Regions from separate parts of the Ferrovibrio terrae genome, predicted to be linked through region 1. Evidence: predicted binding sites of a transcription regulator. Region 1 holds the regulator's gene; each other region holds the start of a gene.
What was found. Region 1 encodes PhoB, which activates phosphate uptake and scavenging genes when phosphate is short. Its sites were predicted from a motif close to TNTCATAAAACTGTCA; they were not measured.
Positions count from the first base shown of each region.

Region 2: FNB15_RS02780 (putative hydro-lyase) is a predicted target of PhoB. The motif match lies at 3,655-3,670, and genes of this name have one in related genera.
Region 3: FNB15_RS10815 (UDP-2,3-diacylglucosamine diphosphatase) is a predicted target of PhoB. The motif match lies at 4,012-4,027, and genes of this name have one in related genera.

Region 1 is NZ_CP041636.1:2,686,249-2,694,149, forward strand. Features, by position in the region: gene pstB (phosphate ABC transporter ATP-binding protein PstB) at 1-160, shown strand, start outside; gene phoU (phosphate signaling complex protein PhoU) at 181-900, shown strand; gene phoB (phosphate regulon transcriptional regulator PhoB) at 897-1,616, shown strand; gene FNB15_RS13120 (MlaC/ttg2D family ABC transporter substrate-binding protein) at 1,703-2,326, opposite strand; gene FNB15_RS13125 (ArsR/SmtB family transcription factor) at 2,488-3,483, shown strand; gene metF (methylenetetrahydrofolate reductase [NAD(P)H]) at 3,480-4,397, shown strand; gene FNB15_RS20960 (homocysteine S-methyltransferase family protein) at 4,397-5,479, shown strand; gene metH (methionine synthase) at 5,476-7,901, shown strand, end outside.
Region 2 is NZ_CP041636.1:576,074-583,974, reverse strand. Features, by position in the region: gene FNB15_RS02800 (beta-keto acid cleavage family enzyme) at 1-262, opposite strand, end outside; gene FNB15_RS02795 (aspartate aminotransferase family protein) at 262-1,596, opposite strand; gene FNB15_RS02790 (MurR/RpiR family transcriptional regulator) at 1,593-2,480, opposite strand; gene FNB15_RS02785 (LysR family transcriptional regulator) at 2,675-3,586, shown strand; gene FNB15_RS02780 (putative hydro-lyase) at 3,701-4,504, shown strand; gene FNB15_RS02775 (TRAP transporter substrate-binding protein) at 4,533-5,591, shown strand; gene FNB15_RS02770 (TRAP transporter small permease subunit) at 5,661-6,260, shown strand; gene FNB15_RS02765 (TRAP transporter large permease) at 6,265-7,548, shown strand; gene FNB15_RS02760 (DUF2848 domain-containing protein) at 7,585-7,901, shown strand, end outside.
Region 3 is NZ_CP041636.1:2,220,196-2,228,096, reverse strand. Features, by position in the region: gene acnA (aconitate hydratase AcnA) at 1-1,868, shown strand, start outside; gene FNB15_RS10825 (FKBP-type peptidyl-prolyl cis-trans isomerase) at 1,957-2,388, opposite strand; gene FNB15_RS10820 (FKBP-type peptidyl-prolyl cis-trans isomerase) at 2,507-2,920, opposite strand; gene FNB15_RS10815 (UDP-2,3-diacylglucosamine diphosphatase) at 3,056-3,913, opposite strand; gene FNB15_RS10810 (HU family DNA-binding protein) at 4,110-4,415, opposite strand; gene FNB15_RS10805 (multidrug effflux MFS transporter) at 4,620-5,822, opposite strand; gene FNB15_RS10800 (FkbM family methyltransferase) at 5,987-6,763, shown strand; gene FNB15_RS10795 (glycosyltransferase family protein) at 6,781-7,901, opposite strand, start outside.

The sequences.
Region 1 (7,901 bases):
TGTCATCGTGACGCATTCGATGCAGCAGGCCGCGCGCGTCTCGCAGAAGACCGCTTTCTTCCATCTGGGCAACCTGGTCGAAACCGACGACACCAGGGTGATTTTCACCAATCCCAAGGATGAGCGGACCCAGGGTTACATCACCGGTCGCTTCGGCTGAGCAGAGTGAGGATTTAGAAAATGCCGCAACATATCGTTCAGCGTTACGACGACGAGCTGAAGAAGCTTTCCACCCTGATCGTGCAGATGGGCGGACTGGCGGAATCGCAGCTGGCTGCCGCGGTCGATGCCATCGTCAAGCGTGACAGCAAACTGGCCGAAGAGGTTGTGCAGGGCGACGCCAAGATCGATGCCTTGCGCAACCAGGTCGACGATTTTGCCATTGAGATGCTGGCCCGCCGGCAGCCGATGGCCGCCGATCTGCGCGTAATTGTCGCGGCGCTGCGTATCTCCTCGGAGATTGAGCGTATCGGCGATTATGCCAAGAATGTCGGCAAGCGCGCGGTTGCGCTGAACCAGGCGCCGCTGGTGCGGCCGGTACATGCCATCCCGCGCATGGCTGCCCTGGTGCAGGCCCTGATCAAGGACACGCTGGACGCCTATATCACCGACGACGCCGCCAAGGCTGACGCGGTCTGGGCCCGAGACGAAGAGGTTGATGACCTCTATACCAGCCTGTTTCGCGAATTGCTGACCTACATGATGGAAGATCCGCGCTCCATCACGCCCTGCACGCATCTGCTGTTCATCGCCAAGAACATCGAGCGTATCGGCGATCATGCCACCAACATCGCCGAGCTGATCCACTACACGGTTCTGGGTGAGATGCCCAAGGAAGATCGCCCGAAGGGGGATGATACCGCCTACGCGGTGGTCAATGTGCCGGGAGGCCAGCGATGAATATCGCAATCAAGCCGCGCGTCCTTGTCATCGAGGACGAGGCAGCGCTACTGGCGCTGCTGCGCTACAATCTGGAAAAGGAAAACTACACCGTCGACGAAGCGATGGACGGCGAGCAGGCCCTGCTGAAGGTGGCCGAGCATATGCCGGACCTGATCCTGCTCGACTGGATGCTGCCGCGCCTGTCGGGGCTGGAAGTCTGTCGCCAGCTGCGTCGCGATCCCAATGCCCGTAATGTGCCGATCATCATGCTGACGGCGCGCGGCGAGGAAGCCGACCGCGTGCGCGGCCTGGATGCTGGTGCCGACGACTATATCGCCAAGCCGTTTTCGCCCAGCGAACTGCTGGCGCGCATTCGCGCCGTGTTGCGCCGCATCCGTCCGGCTCTGGCGGAAGAGGTGCTGACCTATGGCGGGCTGGTGATGGATGTCGCCACCCACAAGGTGACGCGTAACAGTCGCGATATTCATCTCGGCCCCACCGAGTTCCGTCTGCTGCGTTATTTCCTGGAGCATCCTGGGCGCGTGCTGTCGCGCGATCAATTGCTGGATGCGGTCTGGGGGCGCGATATCTATGTCGAGCAGCGCACAGTCGACGTGCATATCCGCCGGCTGCGCAAGGCTCTGAACGGCAACGGCGAGACGGACGTCATCCGCACCGTGCGTTCGGCCGGCTATGCGCTGGAACTGACCGCCACGCCGGCAATGAGTGCCTGAGTCGAGCGCTTGAGCTCAACGCTGACCAATAAAAAAAGCCAGCCGTTCACCACGGCTGGCTTTTTCGTTTTTGGAGAAGCCGTGGCTTAGCGGCGGCCGGCGATCTGCTTCTTCATGGCGGCGAACAGGGCATCGATCTTACCGCCATTGTTCTGGATCACCGATTCGAACTGCTGACGCTGTGTGAAGGCCATCGACACGCCTTCCACGATCACGTCGGTGACCCGCGGCTTGCCGTCCTTCTCATGCGTCTTCCATTCGACACGGATCGGCGGGCCGCTCTGGCGATTGATCTGCGATTCAACGATGCTCTCGCTGCCGGCTGCCTTGGCGCCGTCGCGGACTTCCAGCGTTTCGCCGTTATACTGCGACAGCAACTGGGCATAGACCTTGGTGAGGTAGTCCTCGAACAGCGCGTCGTATTCCTTCTTCTGTTCGGGCGTGATGCCGCGGCTGTAGCGGCCAAGGCAGAAGCGGCCGACCGCATCGAGGTCGAGGTGGTTGGTCAGCAGGGTGCGGACCAGTCCTTCGCGTTTTTCCTGGGTCAATGAGCGGTCGCCCAGCGCCTTCAGCGTGTCGGTGCCGACCTCGCGGATGAACTGGTCGGGCGCCGCGGCCTGGGCCGCACGGACGGGGCCGGCAGCGACAAGCGCAAGTCCGGCCAGGGCCGTAAGCAGTAGGCGGCGTGAAACGGTCAGGGGAAGGGGCATGTGGCAACCAGCTAAGCTGTGGAGATTAATAGTCTTTTGCATTCCGAATAAGGCTTTAGCGAGGCGAATTCATAGCCCGGCTGCATTATGAAGGCCATGATTCTTTTTATGACGCGATTTAGTTCTACACAAATACATAAAGATATGTTTATATATAGTCCATGAACATCGAGCCGAGCTTTACCCTGGACGTCCTGATGGCCGCTTTGCGGGCTGCCGCCGAGCCGACGCGGCTGCGCCTGCTGGCGCTCTGCGCCGACAGCCAGCTCACGGTGTCAGAGCTCACCCAGATTCTGGGCCAAAGTCAGCCGCGCGTCTCGCGACATCTGAAACTGCTCTGCGAGGCGGGGCTGCTGGAGCGTGTGCCGGAAGGCACCTGGGCTTTCTATCGCGTGGGCGATCGGCTGGCCGGTGCGCCGCTGGCCCGTGCGCTGGCCACGTTGCTGCCGGCCGAGGACCCCATTCTGGCGCGCGATGCCGAGCGGCTGATCGCCGTGAAGCGCGCCCGCACCGAGGCCGCCGAACGGTATTTCCGCGACAATGCCGCCCAGTGGTCGGCGATCCGCTCGCTGCATATTGATGAAGCCCAGGTTGAGGCCGCCGTGCTGAAGATGCTGGATGGCGGTCAGCCGATCGGCGATCTGCTCGACATCGGCACCGGCACCGGCAGGCTGCTGGAAATCCTCAGCCCGAAAGTGAAGCGCGGCCTCGGCGTCGATAGCAGCCGTGACATGCTGAGCATTGCACGCAGCAACCTGGAACGTGCTGGCATCAAGCATTGCCAGGTTCGTCAGGCCGACATGTATGCCCTGCCGCTCGACAGCAACAGCATCGATGCGGCGGTGATCCATCAGGTGCTGCATTTCGCCGACGAACCGCAGAAGGCGATCCAGGAAGCCGCCCGCGTGCTGACGCCCGGCGGCCACCTGGTGATAGTCGATTTCGCACCGCATAACCTGGAAGACCTGCGCGCCCGTCATGCGCACCGCCGCCTTGGCTTTGCCGATGCCGAATTGCGCCCCTGGTGCGCTGCGGCCGGGCTTGACCTCGATCCGGTCACCGCGCTGCCGGGCCATCCGCTGACCGTCCATGTCTGGCGCGCCACCAAGCGCGGCGTCCCGGTGACTGCCATTTCACAGAAGAGTGCTGCCGCATGACCACGCTGACCGAACCCAATGCCCATGCCGCGCGGCGCTCGGGCCCGCTGAAGGTCTCGTTCGAGTTCTTCCCGCCCAAGACGCCGGAAATGGAGGAGAGCCTGTGGCGCAGCGTCATGCGCCTGGCGCCGCTCAGTCCGCGCTTCGTTTCGGTCACCTACGGTGCCGGCGGCTCGACGCGTGAGCGCACGCATAACACAGTCGTCCGCATCCTCAACGAAACCGGCCTGAAGCCGGCCGCGCATCTCACCTGCGTCGGCGCTTCCAAGGGCGAGGTGGACGAGGTGGCGCAGCATTACTGGCAGGCCGGCATCCGCCATATCGTGGCGCTGCGTGGCGATGCCCCGGAAGGCAGCGGCGGTTTCCAGCCGCATCCGCAGGGCTACGCCAATTCCACCGATCTGATCGCGGGCCTGAAGAAGATCGCCGATTTCGAGATCAGCGTTGGCTGCTATCCCGAGGGTCATCCCGATACGGCCTCACCGCGTATCGAGCTGGAACATCTGAAGCGCAAGGCCGATGCTGGCGCGACGCGCTGCATCACGCAGTATTTTTTCGATACGGATGTCTATTTCCGTTTCCTCGACCGCGCCCGTTCGGCCGGCATCACCATTCCGATCGTGCCCGGCATCCTGCCGGTCACCAATTTCCGCCAGGTGACAAAATTCTCCGCCGCCTGTGGCGCCAGCGTGCCGGCCTGGATGGCCGACCAGTTCGATGGTCTGGACGATGATCCCGAGACGCGGCGCATGGTGGCGGCGCATATCGCTGCCGAGCAGTGCCGCCGGCTTCTCGCTGCCGGAATCGACGAATTCCATTTCTACACGCTGAACCGCGCCGACCTGACTTACGCCATCTGCCATGTGCTGGGTGTGCGGCCGAAGCCGGCGATTGCCGGCGAGGTGGCGGCCTGATGTTCGATACCCCGGAGCAACGCAAGGAACGCCGCGCGGCGCTGAAGGCAGCGGCAAAGGACCGCATCCTGGTGCTGGATGGCGCGATGGGCACCATGCTGCAGCGGCGCAAGCTGAACGAGGCCGACTATCGCGGCGAACGCTTCAAGGGTGCCAACAGCGACCTTAAGGGCAACCACGACCTCCTCAACATCACGCGGCCTGATGTGATCGGCGAGGTGCATCGCGAATATCTCGATGCCGGCGCTGACCTGATCGAAACCAACACCTTCAGCGGGACCACGATCAGCCAGGCTGATTACCATCTGGAAGCGGCTGTCGATGACATCAATCGCGAAGGTGCCAGAATCGCCCGCCTCGCGGCCGATGAATATACCGCGAAGGACCCGTCGAAGCCGCGTTTCGTTGCCGGCGCCATCGGACCCACAAATCGCACGGCCTCGCTGTCGCCCGACGTGAACCGGCCGGATTTCCGCAATGTCACCTTCGATGAACTGAAAGACGCCTACAGGCAGCAGGCGCGTGGGCTGGTTGAAGGCGGCGCCGATCTGCTGCTGATCGAGACGATCTTCGACACGCTGAACGCCAAGGCGGCTGCCTTCGGCGTCTACGAGCTGTTCGACGAGCTGGGTGAAGAGTGGCCGATCATGATCTCGGGCACCATCACCGATCTGTCCGGCCGCACATTGTCAGGCCAGACCACGGAAGCCTTCTGGAACAGCCTGCGTCACACCAAGCCGTTTTCAGTCGGCCTGAACTGCGCCTTCGGTGCCGACCTGATGCGCGCCTATGTCGCCGAGTTGAGCCGCGTGGCCGATGTGCCGGTCAGCGCCTATCCCAATGCCGGTTTGCCCAACCAGTTCGGCGAATATGACGAAGAGCCGCATACGACGGCCGGCCATCTGCGCGAATGGGCGCTGTCCGGCCTGCTGAATATCGTCGGCGGCTGCTGTGGCACCACGCCCGATCATATCAGGGCCATCGCCGACAGTGTGCAGGGCGTGAAGCCGCGCCGCATCCCGACCATTCCGCCGCAGCTCCGGCTCAGCGGTCTTGAACCCTTTGCAGTGCCAGCAGCATGACCGATATCGACGAGTCCTTTTCCCCCGAGTCCGAAAACCGCGGCTTCAACGGCCCGGTTTTCATCAATATCGGTGAACGCACCAACGTCACCGGCTCGGCCAAATTCCGCAAGCTGATCCTGAATGACGACTATGACACCGCGCTGACCGTGGCGCGTCAGCAGGTGGAAAGCGGAGCGCAGATCATCGACGTCAACATGGATGAGGGCATGCTCGACTCCAAGGCGGCGATGATCAAGTATCTGAATCTGATCGCCTCCGAGCCTGATATCTCGCGCGTGCCGATCATGATCGACAGCTCAAAATGGGATGTGATCGAGGCCGGCCTGAAATGCGTGCAGGGCAAGGCCATTGTCAATTCGATCAGCATGAAGGAGGGCGAGGACGCCTTCCTGGAGCATGCCCGCAAGGTGCGCCGTTATGGTGCTGCCGTGGTGGTGATGGCCTTCGACGAGCAGGGCCAGGCCGATACGGCGGACCGTAAGTACGAAATCTGCGAACGGGCCTACAAGCTGCTGACCGAGAAGATCGGTTTCCCGCCGGAAGACATCATCTTCGACCCGAATATTTTCGCCGTCGCCACCGGCATCGAGGAGCATAACAACTACGCGGTCGAGTTTTTCGAAGGCGCGAAGCGCATCCGCGAGAATCTGCCCCATTGTCATATCTCGGGCGGCGTCTCCAACGTGTCATTCTCGTTCCGCGGTAACGAACAGGTCCGCGAGGCGATGCACGCCGTGTTTCTGTATTACGGCATGCAGAACGGCATGGACATGGGCATCGTGAATGCCGGTCAGCTGCCGGTTTACGAAGACATCCCTGCAGAGCTGCGCGAGCGCGTGGAAGACGTGCTGCTCAACCGCCGGCCGGACGCGACCGAGCGCATGCTGGAAATCGCCGAACGCTTCAAGGGCGGTGCCAGGTCGCAGGAAGTCGATATGTCGTGGCGCCAGAAGGAAGTGCGCGCGCGACTGACACATGCGCTGGTACACGGCATCGCGGATTTCATCGACGAGGATACCGAAGAAGCCCGCCATATCGTCGCCAAGCCGCTTGAAGTGATCGAAGGCCCGCTGATGGATGGCATGAACGTCGTGGGCGACCTGTTTGGCGCCGGCAAGATGTTCCTGCCGCAGGTGGTGAAGTCCGCCCGCGTGATGAAGAAGGCCGTGGCTTACCTGTTGCCCTTCATCGAGGCGGAAAAGAATTCCGGCCCGGCCAAGACCAATGGCAAGGTGCTGATGGCCACGGTGAAAGGCGATGTGCACGATATCGGCAAGAACATCGTCGGCGTCGTGCTCCAGTGCAACAATTACGAGGTGATCGACCTCGGCGTCATGGTGTCCTGCGCCCGCATCCTGGACGAGGCGAAGAAGCAGAATGTCGATATCATCGGCCTCAGCGGCCTGATCACGCCGAGCCTGGACGAGATGTGCTATGTCGCCAGCGAAATGCAGCGCGAAGGCCTCGAGCTGCCGCTGCTGATCGGCGGCGCGACCACGTCCAAGGTGCATACCGCCGTCAAGATCGCGCCGAACTATAAGGGACCGGTGATTTACGTGACCGATGCCTCGCGTGCGGTCGGTGTCGCTGGTCGTCTGGTCTCGGCCAACGACCGCCCGGTCTACGCTGGCGAAGTGGCGAATGAATATGCCAAAATCCGCGAGATTCATTCGCGCGAGCGCAACACCGGTCCGCGTCAGACGATTGCCGATGTCCGCAAGAACAAGGTGAAGGTCGACTGGACGGGTTATCAGCCGCCGAAGCCGAGCTTCACCGGCGTGAAAGTGTTCAAGGATTATCCGATAGACCGGCTGATCGAGCGGATCGACTGGTCGCCGTTCTTCGCTTCCTGGGAGCTGCGCGGCAAGTATCCCGCCATCCTGCAGGATGACGTGGTGGGCGAGGCGGCGCGCGGCCTGTTCAAGGATGCGCGAGCCATGCTCGACCGCATCGTGAAGGAAAAGCCGATCCAGGCCGCGGCCGTGATCGGCTTCTGGCCGGCCAACCAGGTGAATGACGATGATGTCGCGTTATTCGAGGGCGGCAGCGAGATCGCGCGCCTGCATATGCTGCGCCAGCAGATGAAGCGCGATCGCGACCGCGCCAACCATTGCCTGGCCGATTTCGTCGCGCCGCAGGAGACCGGCATCACCGATTATGTCGGCGCTTTCGCCGTCACCACCGGGCTCGGGCTGGACGAGTGGATCAAGCGCGAATTCACCGCCAAGCAGGATGATTATTCCGGCATCCTGGCGCAGGCGCTGGCTGATCGCCTGGCCGAAGCCTTTGCCGAGCATATGCATGAACGCGTGCGCAAGGAATTCTGGGGTTATGCCGGCGACGAGACGCTGGATAATGACGCACTGATCGCTGAAGCCTATCGCGGCATCCGTCCGGCGCCGGGCTATCCGGCCTGCCC
Region 2 (7,901 bases), 2.1 Mb from region 1:
CGGCTTCTGACGTGGCTTGGATGATCAGGTCATCGCCGGCCTCGCGCCGCACCGCCCTGATGGCGGCGCGATAGAGATCGGCATCCAGCGAATGTTTGCCGCTGCCGGGCTCGCGCACATGCAGGTGGATCATTGTGGCGCCGGCCTCCAGGCACTGCGCGGCGCAGAGGCCGAGTTCATCAGCGCTCAGCGGCACCGCCGGATGGTCGGGCTTCAGTTTGCGGGCACCATTCGGGGCGACGGCGATGATGGCAGGCGTCATCAGGCAACACTCTTCAGCGAAATATCGACGGCCTCGCCGAGCTTTTCCACGATCAGGTCGATATCTGATTTGGTGCAGATGAAAGGCGGGGCGAGCAGCACATGGTCGCCATGCTTGCCGTCGATGGTGCCGCCCATCGGATAGCACATCAGGCCGAGAGCCATGGCTTCCTGCTTGATGCGGGCATTCAGTTTTTTGGCCGGATCGAAGGTGGCCTTGCTGGCGCGATCCTGCACCAGTTCGATGGCCTGGAACAGGCCGCGGCCACGGATGTCGCCGACATGGCGATGATTGCCGAAGCGATCCTGCAGGCGGTCCATCAGATGCGCGCCCATCGCCTGCACGTTGTCGAGCAGCTTGTCGCGCTTGATCACCTCCTGCACGGCGAGCGCTGCGGCACAGGCCATGGGATGGCCAAGATAGGTATGGCCATGCTGGAAGAAGCCGGAGCCGTTCTTGAAGGAGTCGAAAATATGCTGGCCCAGCAGGATGGCGCCGATCGGCTGGTAGCCGCCGCCCAGGCCCTTGGCGATGGTCATGATATCGGGCGAAATGCCTTCCTGCTCGACGGCATGCAGCGTGCCGGTGCGGCCCATGCCGCACATCACCTCATCAAGGATCAGCAGCACGCCGTATTTGTCGCAGATTTCGCGGATGCGTTTGAAATAGCCCGGCGCGGCCGTCACCGCGCCCAGCGTCGCGCCCACCACCGGTTCGGCGACGAAAGCGATCACACTGTCCTTGCCGAGTTCGAGGATCTTGGCTTCCAGCTCGTCGGCGGTGCGCGTGCCATAGGCTTCTGGCGTCTCGTCGGGGCGGCGGTCGCGGTATTCGAAGCAGGGCGCGATATGATGCGCCTCGATCAGCATCGGGGCGAATTGCTGGCGGCGCCAGGCATTGCCGCCGACCGACAATGCACCCACCGTGTTGCCGTGATAGCTCTGGCGGCGGGCGATGAAATGCTTGCGCTGCGGCTCGCCGCGCTCGACATGATACTGCCGCGCCATCTTCAGTGCGGCTTCGATGGCTTCAGACCCGCCAGAGACGTAGTAGACATGGCTGATGCCCTTGGGCGCATGGGCGATCAGCTCGTCGGCGAGACGTTCCGCCGGCTCGGTGGTGAAGAAGCTGGTATGGGCAAACGCCAGCTTGTCGGCCTGCTCATGCATGGCGCGTGTGATGTCGGGATGGCCGTGGCCGAGACAGCTCACCGCAGCACCGCCCGAGGCGTCGATATACTGCTTCCCGTTGGAATCGATGATGCGGATGCCTTCGCCGCCGACGGCGACCGGATAGCTGTGGGTGATCGAGCGATGCAGGATGCGGCTTGTCATGCTTTCGGCTTTCTGCGCTGCGGGCGACGGGACCAGTAGGTGGAAAAGGCGTCGAGCTGGTGCTCGGCATTGCGGATGGCGTTCAGTGCCTGCTCGCCGCTACGCGCAGCCACCAGCGCGATCAGCGTTTCGGCGGCGGCAAAGGCCGGCGTGATGGCATGGAAGAATGAGGGCGTGTCGGTCGGTACCAGAATGCTGGCCTGGGCAAGGGCTGCCACCGGCGACACGCGGCTGTCGGTGATGGCTACCACCTCCATGCCGAGCCTGGCGGCATAAGCCGTACGCTCGACTGCCGCCGTGGTATAGGGCTCGACACTGATCACCACCAGCACGTCGCCCGGACCGGCGTGGCGCAGCGCGTCGAAACCGGTGTCACCGGCGCCATCCAGCAGCACGCCATTGTCGCGAAACAGGCCATGCACATATTGTGCGTGGAAGGCGACGGCATGGCAGGAGCGCAGGCCCAGGAAATACACTTTGCGGGCCGTTTCGATGAGCGTCGCGGCTGCGATCAGCGCGGCAGTGCCCGCTTCGTCATGGCTACCGGCGATATGCTCGGCGGTAGCCCAGCCAATCTGTGTCGCCAGCGCGCCATCGCCGCTCTGCGCCTTGCGCTGCTGCAGTCGGCCGGCGCGGTGGCTGAATTCAGCCGTATGGCTGGGTCGACGCAATGCCGTGGCCTGCAGGTCGCGGAAGGCAGCGTAATCGGCGAAGCCCAGTTGCCGCGCCAGTCGTGTCATCGTCACCGGCGGTACGCCGGCGCGGCGCGCCTGCTCGCGCATCGACAGCAGAGCCACATCGTCCGGATGCTCCAGCACGAAACGGGCGGCCGCCTGCAGTTGCGGCGGCAGGCTGGGAAAGGCCTGGGCGATACGGTCGCTCAAAGAAGGATCGGCGGATATCAGTTCCGGCATGGCGTAATTGAACCGCAGGCCGGGATGGTTTGCAACAATTGATGCTATTATATTTTATAATGATACGAATGTTTCATAGGCAAGTCCGGAGCAGCGCCGCGGCCCTTGCCGAGGGCCCATAAGCCCGGCTTATAGTCCGACAGCAAAACCCTGGGCTGCGAGCAATGGCCGATCTGCGCAATCTCGAAACTTTCGTCTGGGTCGCCCATCTCGGCGGCTTCCGCGCCGCCGCCGACAAGCTCAACACCACGCAGCCGGCCGTGTCGCAGCGTATCGCGCAGCTCGAGTCCGAACTCGGCGTGAAACTCTTCGATCGCGAGCCGCGCGGTATCGCGCTCACCTCGAAGGGCAATGAATTGCTGCCCTATGCCGAACGCATGCTGCAATTGCATGCCGACCTGCTGCATGCAGCGCGCGAGAAGAAGGCGATGCGTGGCATCGTGCGCCTCGGCGTGGCCGAAACCATTGTGCATACCTGGCTGTCGAAACTGATCGAGCGCATGCACACGGTCTATCCGGCGCTGACACTGGAAATCGAAGTTGATGTTTCGCCACTGCTGCGCGAACGCCTGCTGGCGCATCAGCTCGATATCGCTTTCGTGCTGGGTCCGATCAGCGAACCACGTATGAAAAATGTGGCTTTATCCAGCTATCCACTGGCCTGGGTCGCCAGCCCGTCGCTTGATCTGGGCGCCGAGCCGGTGCCGCTCTCAACTCTGGCACGCTGGCCGATCATCACCTATCCGCGCAACACCAGGCCCTATATCGCGATCCGCGAGATGATGACGCGTCACGACATGCCAGCACTGCGGATGTATGGCAATGCATCACTCTCCACCATCGTCCGCATGACACTGGATGGCATCGGTATCTCGGCGATTCCGCCGCTGATCATCCGGCGCGAACTGACGGAAAAGCGCCTGCGTGTGGTGAAGGCGGAACAGAATCTGCCCGATCTGAATTTCCATGCCTGCTATCCGGTCAAACCCGACAGCTATCTGGCCGAAGCGGTGACCGAGATTGCGCGCGAGATGGCGCAGGCGGAAGCACGTCGGCGCGAAAAGAGGCAGAAGTAATCTCCGGTCGTATGATTTTTGACCCATAAGAAATTCTTATGGGTCACCATGCGAACTCGCGATTGGACAGTCATCCATCCGTCATGATGCGATACCCGCAGAGTGGAGGACGGAATGAACGCAATGGCGTCGGGTAAGATTTATGGCAGCGGCCGCGAGGCCCGGCTGGCCATTCGCAGCGGCGAACATCGCGGCCAGACCGCCGGTATTGCCCCGGGTTTCGTGCAGGGCAACTTGGCCATCCTGCCCAAGGCGCTGGCGGACGACTTCTTCCGCTTCTGCCAGTTCAATCCCAAACCCTGCCCGCTGATCGGTGCCTCTGAGCCGGGCGATCCGCGGATCCCGGCGCTGGCCGAGGACCTCGATATCCGTACCGACCTGCCGCTCTATCGCGTCTGGCGCGACGGCAAGCTGGTCGAGGAAGTGCCCGACCTGAAGGCCGTGTGGCGCGACGACCTAGTAGCGTTCCTGATCGGCTGCTCGTTTTCATTTGAAGAAGCGCTGGTCGAGGATGGCATCGACCTGCGCCACATCAGTGCCGGCACCAATGTGCCCATGTATCGCACCAACATCGACACCGTGCCGGCCGGGCCCTTCCATGGCCCGCTGGTGGTTTCCATGCGCCCGCTCAAACCCGCCGACGCGATCCGCGCGGTGCAGATCACCTCGCGTTTCCCGGCCGTGCATGGCGCGCCGGTGCATCTGGGCAAGCCCGAGCTGCTGGGCATCAAGGATATCGCGAAGCCCGACTACGGCGACCCGGTCGAGGTGAAGGCCGACGAACTGCCGGTCTTCTGGGCCTGTGGCGTCACGCCCCAGTCGGTGATCGCCACCGTGAAACCGGATTTCTGCATCACCCATGCGCCGGGCCACATGCTGGTGACCGATCTGAAGAACAGTCGCCTGGCGATCCTGTAAATCTGCAATTCACAACCGGAGGGAAGAGATGAAATCCATGATCAAGACGCTGGCGCTTGCCGGCGCCGTTGCGATGGGGCTGAGCGGTATGGCTCTGGCGCAGGACCTGCCGAAGACGCCGCTGAAAGTGGTCGGCGCCTGGGGCAATCTGACCCAGTACAAGGAATACGAGCAGCCGTTCTGGACCAAGGAAATCAGCGAGAAGTCCAAGGGCGCCGTCACCGCGGAAATCACGCCGTTCAACGAAATGGGCCTGAAGGGTGCGGAAATCTTCCGCCTGATGCGTCTGGGCGTGATCGACTTCGGCTCCACCGTGCTGGGTTATGTCGCCGCCGATGACGCGCGCAACGAAGCCGTCGATCTCGCCGGCCTGTCGCCGGATGTCGAGATGGCCCGCAAGGTGTCCGATGCCTACAAGCCGGTCTATGACAAGTTTTACCGCGAGCGTTTCGGCGTGCAGGTGCTCGGCATCTGGCCCTATTCGGCCCAGGTGCTGTTCTGCAACGGTGACATCAAGGGCCTGGCCGATCTGAAGGGCAAGAAGGTGCGCACCGGTAACCGCACGCTGGCCGAATTCGTCGAGGCCTTCGGCGGCACCGGCGTGACACTGGCCTTCAACGAAGTGGTGCCGGCGTTGCAGAACAAGGTGGTCGATTGCGCCATCACCGGCACGCTGTCGGGCAATTCGGCCAAATGGTATGAAGTGGCGACGCATATCTATGCCCTGCCGCTGGGCTGGAGCCATGTCATGCATGGCGTGAACGTGAAGACCTGGGATCGCCTCGACCCGAAGGTGAAGAGCTTCCTGCAGTCCGAGATCAAGGGCCTGGAAGACCGCATCTGGAAGGCCGCCGCGGAAGAAACCCAGCAGGGTTACGACTGCAACGCCGGCAAGGACAACTGCAAGCTCGGCAGCAAGGCCAAGATGACCGTCGTACCGGTCACTGACGCCGATAAGGCGCTGCTGAAAAAGGCGATGGCTGAAACCGTTGTGCCGAAATGGGCTGCCCGCTGCACCGGCGACTGCGTTCCGGCCTGGAACGACAGCATCGGCAAGATCGTCGGCATCACCGCCAAGGCGAACTAAGCGCCCGGAACGAGGGCGGGGCCGCGCTGACGCGGCCCCGCCTGCCTTTCTCTGACCTCGGGGGACATCATGACCGCGCTGCTCGATCGCTGGCTCGGCTTTGCCGACCGCATTTCCCACTATGCCATCTGGGCCGGTGGCGCGATGATCCTTGTTTCCGCCGTTCTGGTGTCCGTCGACGTGCTGCTGCGCAAGCTGTTTCTCGTGTCACTCGGCGGTGCCGACGAACTGTCCGGCTATGCCTTCGCCATCGGCACCACCTGGGCGCTGGCGTTCACGCTGCTGCGCCGCGCCAATGTGCGTGTGGACGCACTCTATATCCACCTGCCGCAGGCGATCTGCGCCATTCTCGATATCGTCGCCCTGATCACCTTTGGCGGTTTCCTCGCGCTGCTCACCTGGCAGGCCTGGGATGTGCTCGACACTTCGCTGGCCTTCCAGGCCCGCGCTACCACGCCGCTGGCGACGCCGCTGTGGATTCCGCAGTCGCTCTGGCTGATCGGCCTGGTCTTCTTCCTTTTCACCATCCTGCCGCTGCTGCTGCGCAGCCTGTTCGCGCTACTCGGCGGCGATCTCGCCAAGGTGCGCAGCCTGGCCGGCGCGCGCACCATCGAGGAAGACGCCGCCAGCGAAGCCGCACATACCGCCACACTCAAGCCGCAGGACTGATCCGATGCTTGGCACAACGCTCGTCCTCTTGCTCGCCCTTCTGGCGGCGGCCATTCCGGTTGCCGGCGCGCTCGGCACGCTTGGCCTGCTGCTCGACAAAATTTATTCCAAGATGCCGCTCAGCCTGGCGCTGGGCGAGGTGGCATGGTCGTCCTCAAAAGACTTCCTGCTGGTCTCGATCCCGATGTTCATCCTGCTCGGCGAGATACTGCTGCGCGCCGGCGTGGCCGAGCGTATGTATGCCGCGATGGTGAAGTGGCTGGCCTGGATTCCCGGCGGCCTGATGCATTCCAATATCGGCGCCTGCGCCATTTTCGCCGCCACCTCCGGCTCGTCGGTCGCCACGGCAGCCACCGTCGGCACTGTGGCGCTGCCGCTGGTGAAGAAGCACGGCTATAACGAACGCCTGTTTCTCGGTACGCTGGCTGCCGGCGGCACGCTCGGCATCCTGATCCCGCCGTCGATCAATATCATTATCTATGCGGTGCTGACCGATACTTCGATTCCGAAGCTGTATCTCGCCGGTATTATTCCCGGCCTTGGCCTGGCGCTGCTGTTCATGCTCTTCGTCGCCATCTGCTGCATGGTCAAGCCGTCGCTGGGTGGCCGAACCGAAAACTTCAGCTGGGGCGAACGCTTCGCCAGCCTGATCGATCTGTTGCCGCCGCTCGGCATCTTCCTCGTCGTGGTCGGCTCGATCTATGCCGGTCTGGCCACGCCCACCGAAGCCGCCTCGCTCGGCGTGGTGGCGGCGCTCGGGCTGGCCGCCTTCTACCGGCGGCTGTCCATCGCCATGCTGAAAGAGGTGATGGAAAACACCATGCGGACCACGGCGATGGTGATGATGATCATCGTCGCGGCCTATTTCCTCAACTTCATCATTTCAGCCATTGGGCTGACCACGATGCTGACCGACTTTATCGCCGGTCTCGGCCTGTCGAAATTCGAGATGCTGATCGCGCTTGTTGTCTTCTACCTCGTCCTCGGTTGTTTTATGGAAACGCTGTCGATGATGATCACCACGATCCCCATCGTGGCGCCGGTGATGTTCGGTTTAGGCTTCGACCCGATCTGGTTCGGCATCATCATCATCATCCTGATCGAGATGGCGTTAATCACGCCGCCGGTCGGCCTCAACCTCTTCGTCGTGCAGTCGCTGCGCACCCACGGCACGCTGAATGACGTGATTGCAGGCTCGGTGCCCTTCGTCGGCATCATGGTCCTGCTGATCCTGCTGCTGACTGTCTTCCCGGGCATCGCGCTCTGGCTGCCCCAAACTTTCGGTTAAAATATTGGCCTTCGGTTAACCTACAGGATTCGCCCCATGCTGACTTTTGATCGCCTCTGGCAGGACAAGCGCGACCGCGTCGCCGTGCAGATCGACAATCTTATTGTTGCCGGCTGGGCCGGCCGCGATGCGCATGCCATCGAGCATCATATCGAGGAACTGGCCGCTATCGGCGTGCCTCGGCCGTCCACCGTGCCGCTGTTCTATCGCATCGGCACCGGCCAGCTGAGCCAGACCACGCATCTGCAGGTGCTCGGCCCGGATACCTCGGGTGAAGTGGAACCTGTGGTGCTGTCGCTCGCCGACGGGCTCTGGGTCGCGGTCGGCTCGGATCATACCGACCGCAAGGCCGA
Region 3 (7,901 bases), 470 kb from region 1:
AGATGCTGCGCAAGAAGGGCGTGGTCAACAAGTTCGTCGAATTCTACGGCCCCGGCCTGGACGAACTGTCGATCGCCGACCGCTGCACGGTGGCCAACATGGCACCGGAATACGGCGCCACCTGCGGCTTCTTCCCGGTCGATGGCGAAACCATCGCCTATCTGAAGGCCAGCGGCCGCGACCCCGAGCGCGTCAAGCTGGTGGAAGCCTATGCCAAGGCGCAAGGCTTCTGGCGCGGCCCGAAGGCCGTCGATCCGGTCTTTACCGACACGCTGGAACTCGACCTCTCGACGGTCGAGCCCTCGCTGGCCGGCCCGACCCGCCCGGAAGGCCGCGTGCCGCTCAGCCGCGCCGCGGTCGAGTTCAAGGATGCGATGAGCAACTTCTATGGCAAGAAGACCGCCGTGGACTTCCGCGCCAAGGTCGAGAACGCCAATTTTGATCTCGGCCATGGCGACGTGGTGATCGCCGCGATCACCTCGTGCACCAACACCTCGAACCCGAGTGTGCTGCTGGGTGCGGGCCTGCTGGCGCGCAATGCGCTCAAGAAGGGCCTGACCACCAAGCCGTGGGTGAAGACCTCGCTCGCTCCGGGCAGTCAGGTCGTCACCGACTATCTGGCACAGTCTGGCGTGCAGAAGGATCTCGATGCTCTGGGCTTCCAGATTGTCGGCTACGGCTGCACGACCTGCATCGGCAATTCAGGCCCGCTGCCGGACAACATCTCGAAGGCCGTCACCGACAACGACTTCGTCGTCGGCGCCGTACTGTCGGGCAACCGCAACTTTGAAGGCCGCGTCCATCCGCTGACCAAGGCGAACTATCTCGCCTCGCCGATGCTGGTGGTGGCCTATGCGCTGGCCGGCAACCTGAACATGGACGTGGCCAACGAACCGCTCGGCCATGACAAGAAGGGCAAGCCGGTCTACCTGAAGGACATCTGGCCCTCGAACAAGGAAATCGCCGCCACCGTGCGCAAGTACGTGACGCCCGCGATGTTCAAGAAGCGCTACGCCGATGTTTTCAAGGGCGACGTGAACTGGCGCAAGATCAAGGTCGATGGCAGCCAGACCTATGGCTGGGACATCGCCTCGACCTACGTGCAGCATCCCCCGTATTTCGAGGGAATGAGCACGACGCCGGCGCCGATCACCGACGTCAAGGGCGCCCGTCTGCTGGCGATCCTGGGCGACAAGATCACCACGGACCACATCTCGCCTGCCGGTTCGATCAAAAAGGATGGTCCGGCCGGCAAGTACCTGATGGACCACAAGGTGAATTACGCCGACTTCAACTCTTATGGCGCCCGTCGCGGCAACCACGAGATCATGATGCGCGGCACGTTTGCCAACATCCGCATCAAGAACGAGATGGTGCCGGGCACCGAGGGCGGCATCACCAAGCACATGCCGCATGGCGAGGTGATGTCGATCTATGACGCTGCCATGAAGTACAAGGCTGCCAGCACGCCGCTGGTGATCGTGGCCGGCAAGGAATACGGCAACGGTTCCTCGCGCGACTGGGCGGCCAAGGGCACCATCCTGCTGGGTGTGAAGGCCGTGATCGCCGAAAGCTACGAGCGCATCCACCGCTCGAACCTGGTGGGCATGGGCGTGCTGCCGCTGCAGTTCCTCAACGGCATGACCCGCTTCGACCTCAAGCTCGACGGCTCGGAGAAGTTCGACATCTCCGGTATTGCTGTCGGCTTGAAACCGCGCATGAAGACGCCGGTGACCATCACCCGCGCCGACGGCTCGACCCAGACCATCGAAGTACTGTGCCGCATCGATACGCTTGACGAGATCGATTACTACAAGAACGGCGGCATCCTGCATTATGTGCTGCGCAACCTGGCCAAGGCCGCGTAACGCAACACTGCAGATCGCACAAACAGAAACGGCCGGCCCGGGGTATTTCCTGGCCGGCCGTTTTTTTATTGCGCAATCCGTGAAGTGTTTACTTCACATCCATGAGTTCAACATCGAATATCAGCGTCGCATTCGGCGGGATCACACCGCCGCCGGCGCCCTGTGCGCCATAGGCGATCTGCGGTGGGATGATCAAGGTGCGCTGGCCGCCCACCTTCATGCCGACCACGCCTTCATCCCAGCCCTTGATCACGCGCCCGCCGCCCAGCGGGAAGGAGAATGGCTGGCCGCGGGTGCGCGAGCTGTCGAACTGACGGCCCTTTTCGCCAGCGATATAGAGCCAGCCGGTGTAATGCACGGTGGCGGTCTGGCCGGGCTGCGCGGTCGCGCCGTTGCCAAGCTTGGTGTCGGTATAGCGCAGACCCGACGCGGTGGTCTTTTCCTGCGCAGTGGCAGGCAGAGCCACCAGAAGGGCGGCAGCAGCGGCGAGGCTGGCGAAAGCACGGCGAGACAACGACATCGAAAGCAGCTCCCTGTTCATGAAAAAATGTGCGGACGAATGATAACGGCGGGCAACCTGCCGCCGCATTAAGGCAGCAGCGTGGCGCGGCGCCATTCAACCGACCGCAGACGATCCGTCAGCGGACGTTGACCAGTTCAATTTCAAAAAACAGCGTGGCGCCCGGCGGGATGATGCGGCCGTTGCCGCGCGCGCCATAGCCAAGATAGGACGGGATCAGCAGGGCACGTTTGCCCCCGACCTTCATGTAGAGGACGCCTTCGTCCCAGCCTTTGATCACCTTGCCCTGACCCAGGGCGAATTCAAAGGGCTGTCCGCGCTTGTAAGAACTGTCGAACATGCGGCCGGGCTTGTTGTTTTCCCAAATCCACCCGGCGTAATGCACGGAAACCATCTTTCCGTTCTCGGCCTTGGCGCCCGAGCCCACGACAATATCCCCGACGCGCATCCCCGATGCGGTCTGGCGCATATTGACGGCTTCCTGTTTACCGCCGAGGCCGATAGCCCCCAGTAGAGAATCAAGCACTCCCATGCCCTGAGAATATCAAGCAAATTCCTCCCTGCCCAGCTTTGTTAAGGGGTTATGGAAGGGCGAATCTTGCGAGAATTTGCCGAATTTTCAATCATCGGCAAGGTTGTGGCGGTCCGCCTGAGGCCAACCGGGGCGTCAGTCAGCGACGACCGGGGCCGGACCTGCCGGCACCGGGAGGTAATCCGCATCGGGATGATCGGCCGCAACGGGCAGGAACTGGCCCAGATCCTCGCGCAGCGAGGCCCAGTGCAGGATCTCCAGCCGGCCGTCGGAATGCTCGACCAGGGCGGTGCAGCTTTCCACCCAGTCGCCGTCGTTGCAGTAGAGGATGCCGTCGATGTCGCGAATCTCGGCATGGTGGATATGGCCGCAGACCACGCCATCGACATGGCGGCGGCGCGCCTCCTCGGCAATCGCCTGCTCGTATTCCGAGATGAAGGCGACGGCGTTCTTGACCTTGTGTTTCAGGTAGGCCGAGAGCGACCAGTATGGCAGACCCATGCGGCGGCGCAGCTGGTTGAACCAGGTATTCAGGCTGAGCGCGAAGCCATAGGCGGCATCCCCCAGCAACGCCAGCCATTTGGCGCAACTGACGATGCCGTCGAAATGGTCGCCATGGGTGACCAGGAAACGCCGGCCATCCGCGGTTTGATGGATGGCCTCCATCTGCACGGTAATACCGCCGAACTGCAGCCCCGCCCCCTCAATGAAGTCGCGCAGCGCCTCGTCATGATTGCCGGGCACGTAGATCACGTTGGTGCCCTTGCGCGCCTTGCGCAGCAGCTTCTGCACCACGTCGTTATGGCTCTGGTTCCAGTACCACGATCGTTTCAACCGCCAGCCGTCGACGATGTCACCGACTAGGTAGAGCGTGTCGGATTCGGTGTGTTTCAGGAATTCGAGCAGCAGGTCGGCCTTGCAGCCACGGGTTCCGAGATGAATGTCGGAAATCCAGATGGTGCGGTAATGGGCCGGCATCAGCGCCATGTTCATCGGTGACCTGCTCGACGAATCGCGGGGAAGTGCAAATCGTTGGCCGGGAAGATGAATCGCTTAAATCACGGTGTCCCGTGAATTTTCCATGACCCAGATGACGGTTCGGTTACAGCGCTGCCAGACATGCTGCAGGCAAAGAAAAAGGGCCTGCCGTGCGGCAGGCCCTTCGATCATTTCACCCTTGCGGGAGAGATCAGATCGCTTCCTTCAGCACCTTGGAGGCGCGGAAGGCAACCTTCTTGGAGGCCTTGATCTTGATCGGCTCGCCGGTCTGCGGATTGCGGCCCATGCGGGCAGCGCGCTTGCGGACCTGGAGGATGCCGATATCGCCCATGCGGACGCGCTCGCCCTTCTTCAGCGACTTGGTGATCGCCGCGAAGAAATCGTCGAACAGCGCAATGGTCGACTTCTTCTGCAGCTCATGCTTCTCGGCCAGTGCCTGGGCGATCTGCTTCGCTGTCACGGTAACCGTCTTAGCGGCGGCGGCTGCTTTAGCCATGGTTCTCTCCTCAGAGTGCGTCAGATATTGGTTTTTGAACGAATCGGGAGTTGGTTCCCGAATCCTCCATAGCACCGCCTCCGGGTTTTGCCCATCGGTGAATGTGAAAAAAACCGCTAGGCATGCGGATTCTCGCACTCCCGGGCGATTCGGAGCCGCGAACCATGCGGGTTTATCGCATCCATGGCCGGACGCAGTGTCGATTCAGGGGCGGCTGGTGCGGAATTTCGCGGCCAGTACGAAAACCAGTAGCGAGAGAATACCGCAGCCCAGCATCGTCCAGATCATCGGATACTGGCTCGGATCATGATCCTGGCCGTTGCCGACAAGCATCGCGGCAATGGCACCGGTCGTCATCTGCAGCGCGCCGGACAGGCCGGCGGCGGCGCCCGCCATCCGCGGATTGACCGAGATCGCGCCGGCGATGCCGTTGGGCAGCACCAGGCCATTCGACAGCGCCACCACCGTCATCGGCAGGAAAATGCCCGGCAGGCTGAGCGCGCCGAGCCAGCTGGTCAGCGCCAGCGCGCCGGTCCCAAAGAGCTGCACTATGGCACCGCAAGCCAGCATGCGATCGACGCCAAGCCGCACAGCGAAACGCCCGGTGAAGAAGTTACCCGTGAGATAACCGAGCGATACCACGATGAACCACAGGCCATAGTCGGAAGCCGGATGACCCATCACCGTGACGACGACGAACGGCGCGCCGGCGATGAAGGCAAAGAATACACCTGAGGTGAACGCGGTCTGCAGCACATAGCCGCAAAAAACCGGCGAGCGCAGCAGCTCGCCATAACCGCGCAACAATGCCCCGGCACCCTCGCCAAGTCCGCGCTGCGCCAGCGTTTCCGGCAGGGTCAGGCTGACCCAGACAAAGATGGCGACGCCGGCCAGACTGCAAAACGCGAAGCTGGTGCGCCAGCCGAACAGCGTATCGAGATAGCCTCCAAGCGCTGGCGACAGCATCGGCGCCAGCGACATCGCCATGGTGACATAGCCAATCATGGCGGCGGCACGATCGCGTTCGTACAGATCGCGGACGATGGCGCGCCCCAGTACCAACCCGGCACAGCCGCCGATCGCCTGCAGGCCGCGGCCCAGCATCAGCCAGAAAATCGACGGTGCCAGCGCACAGGCGATGCTGCCAACACAGTAGATGCCCAGTCCCCAGAGCAGCACCGGCCGGCGGCCCCAGCGGTCGCTGATCGGGCCATAGATGAGCTGCGCCATACCGAGGCCGACCAGGAATAAGGTGAGCGTAAGCTGGACCGTGCCGTAATCGACGCTGAGTTCCTTCGCCAGACCCGGCATCGAGGGCAGGAAGATGTTGAGCGCCAGCGGCCCGAGCGCCGACATGGCGACCAGAATGAAAACGGAGGGCTGGATGCGAACCGGCGGGGCGGACATGGGGCGGGGGTTCCAAGAAAAGGCTGCTCCGTATACCGCCAATCACTGCCGCAACCAAGCCTGACCGGCAGCGGACCTGCCACCCAATGGTCACTTCTGCTTCAGATACCGGCAGGCCAGACTGGCGTTTTCAACCCATTCATCCAACCCGAGCCACATTGCCCATGATGCTTCGCCCCCTGAAAACCTGGATCCGCAACACCTCGCGCGCGCTTGGCTACGACATCGTGCCGCTCCGCGATATGAAGGACCGCGATTTCGCCATTCATCTCGGACAGCTGTTCCGCTTCCTGCAGATCGACTGCGTCTTCGATGTCGGCGCCAATGTCGGTCAATATCACGACTTCCTGCGCGACAAGGTCGGCTTCCTTGGCACCATTGTGTCATTCGAGCCGGTCAGCCGGAATGTGACGATCCTGCAGCAGCGCGCCGCCGAAGATCCGCGCTGGGAGATCGTCGGCCATGCGCTGGGCAGCAGCCGCAGCAGCCTCCCGATCCATGTGATGAAATCCGACCAGTTCAGCTCGTTCCTGACGCCGGACAATTCCGGCGTACCGGATTTCGATGGCCTGAACGAACCCGAGCATGTCGAGACGGTGGCCGTTTACCCACTGGACGAAGTGTTTCCGGTACTGCAGCAGCGGCTGGGATTCCGCAGGCCCTACCTGAAGCTCGACACGCAGGGCTTTGACCTGGAAGTCGTGCAGGGTGCCGCAACCACGCTACGCAATGTCGTCGCCATGCAGACCGAAGCCTCGATCATCAACATCTATGAAGGCATGCCGGGTTACATGGATACGATCCGCTTCCTCAACGAGCGTGGCTTCGATATCTCGGGCCTGTATCCGATCAGCCGCGATCCGGGCATGCGCCTGATCGAATTCGATTGCGTGATGGTGAACCGCGCCATCGCGGAGTCGGCCGCTGCGCCCAGGCACTAGGCCACGATTGGCCGGCTTCAGGCGCCCTGGGTTGCCCTCTGGGGCGTCTCGGGCCGGTCGATCAGACTGATCAGTTCGCTGGTATCCGCGCCGGCGACGAAATCGCTGTCCGGCAACGCCAGCAGGCGGCGCCGGGTGTCCTGATATTCGGTGTCGGTCAGCGTCATGAAGAAGCGGACCAGTTCATCCTCGTAAGGCTCGCAGAAATTCCAGCCGATGCGGCGCTCGCGCACCAGACGGCCGACCTCGAAATCTCCCACTGTCAGGCAAGGCACACCGAAATAACCGGCCTCGTAGTAGCGGCAGGGCAACAGCCAGCGTGAATTATGCGCGCGATGCTCCAGATCAATGGCCCAGGCGAAATCGAGGTCGCTGTAGATATTCTCGAGATCGCGCGGATTCACGTAGTCGCCCTCGTAGACCACATTGTCGAGGCCTGCGATGGCTTCGGCAAAAGCCTGCCGATCCACCGTGGTGAAGATGCCGCGAAATTTGAACAGCACCAGACCCTGCAGTCGTTGGGCAAGCCGCAGGATCAGGTCGAGCGTTTCCTGGCCACGAATCAGGCCGCAATAACCCACTACCCAGCGATAGGCGTGCTGGCGCGCCTGCCGGCCGCCACTGCCCCGCGCCGCGCCGGTGATCGCGGTAAAATCCGCGGGCAATTTGTTTTCCAGCAGGAACCACGGTTTGCGATAGCCCTGCAGCGGCTGGAAATAATGCCGCAGAAAACCGGGCGATGACACTACCAGCAGATCGACATGGCGCAGGGCGAGACGCTCGACCCGTCGCAGCAGACGCGCCTTCCAGCCGGCCCCGACAAAAGCCGGTTGTACGTCCAGCACCTCGTAGATCATCCGTGCCGGACGGCGGCCGATCACACGCGCCAGCAGGGCGAGCAACAGTTGGTCGATATTCCGTGCGTAATAGAAAGCAGCGCGGCGGAGCGCACGATGCTTGGCAATCACGCGCGGGATCGCGCCCAGCAAGGCTGCGATCCGGCGACCATACCGGCGATCCTGCGTCCGGCCCAGCGGCGTATAGGGCCAGGCGGGTTCAAAATCACGGTTGTAATTGTCACGCCGGAAACCGAAGACCTGCAGCTGGTAACCATGAGCGAGAAAGGCCTCGGCACGCT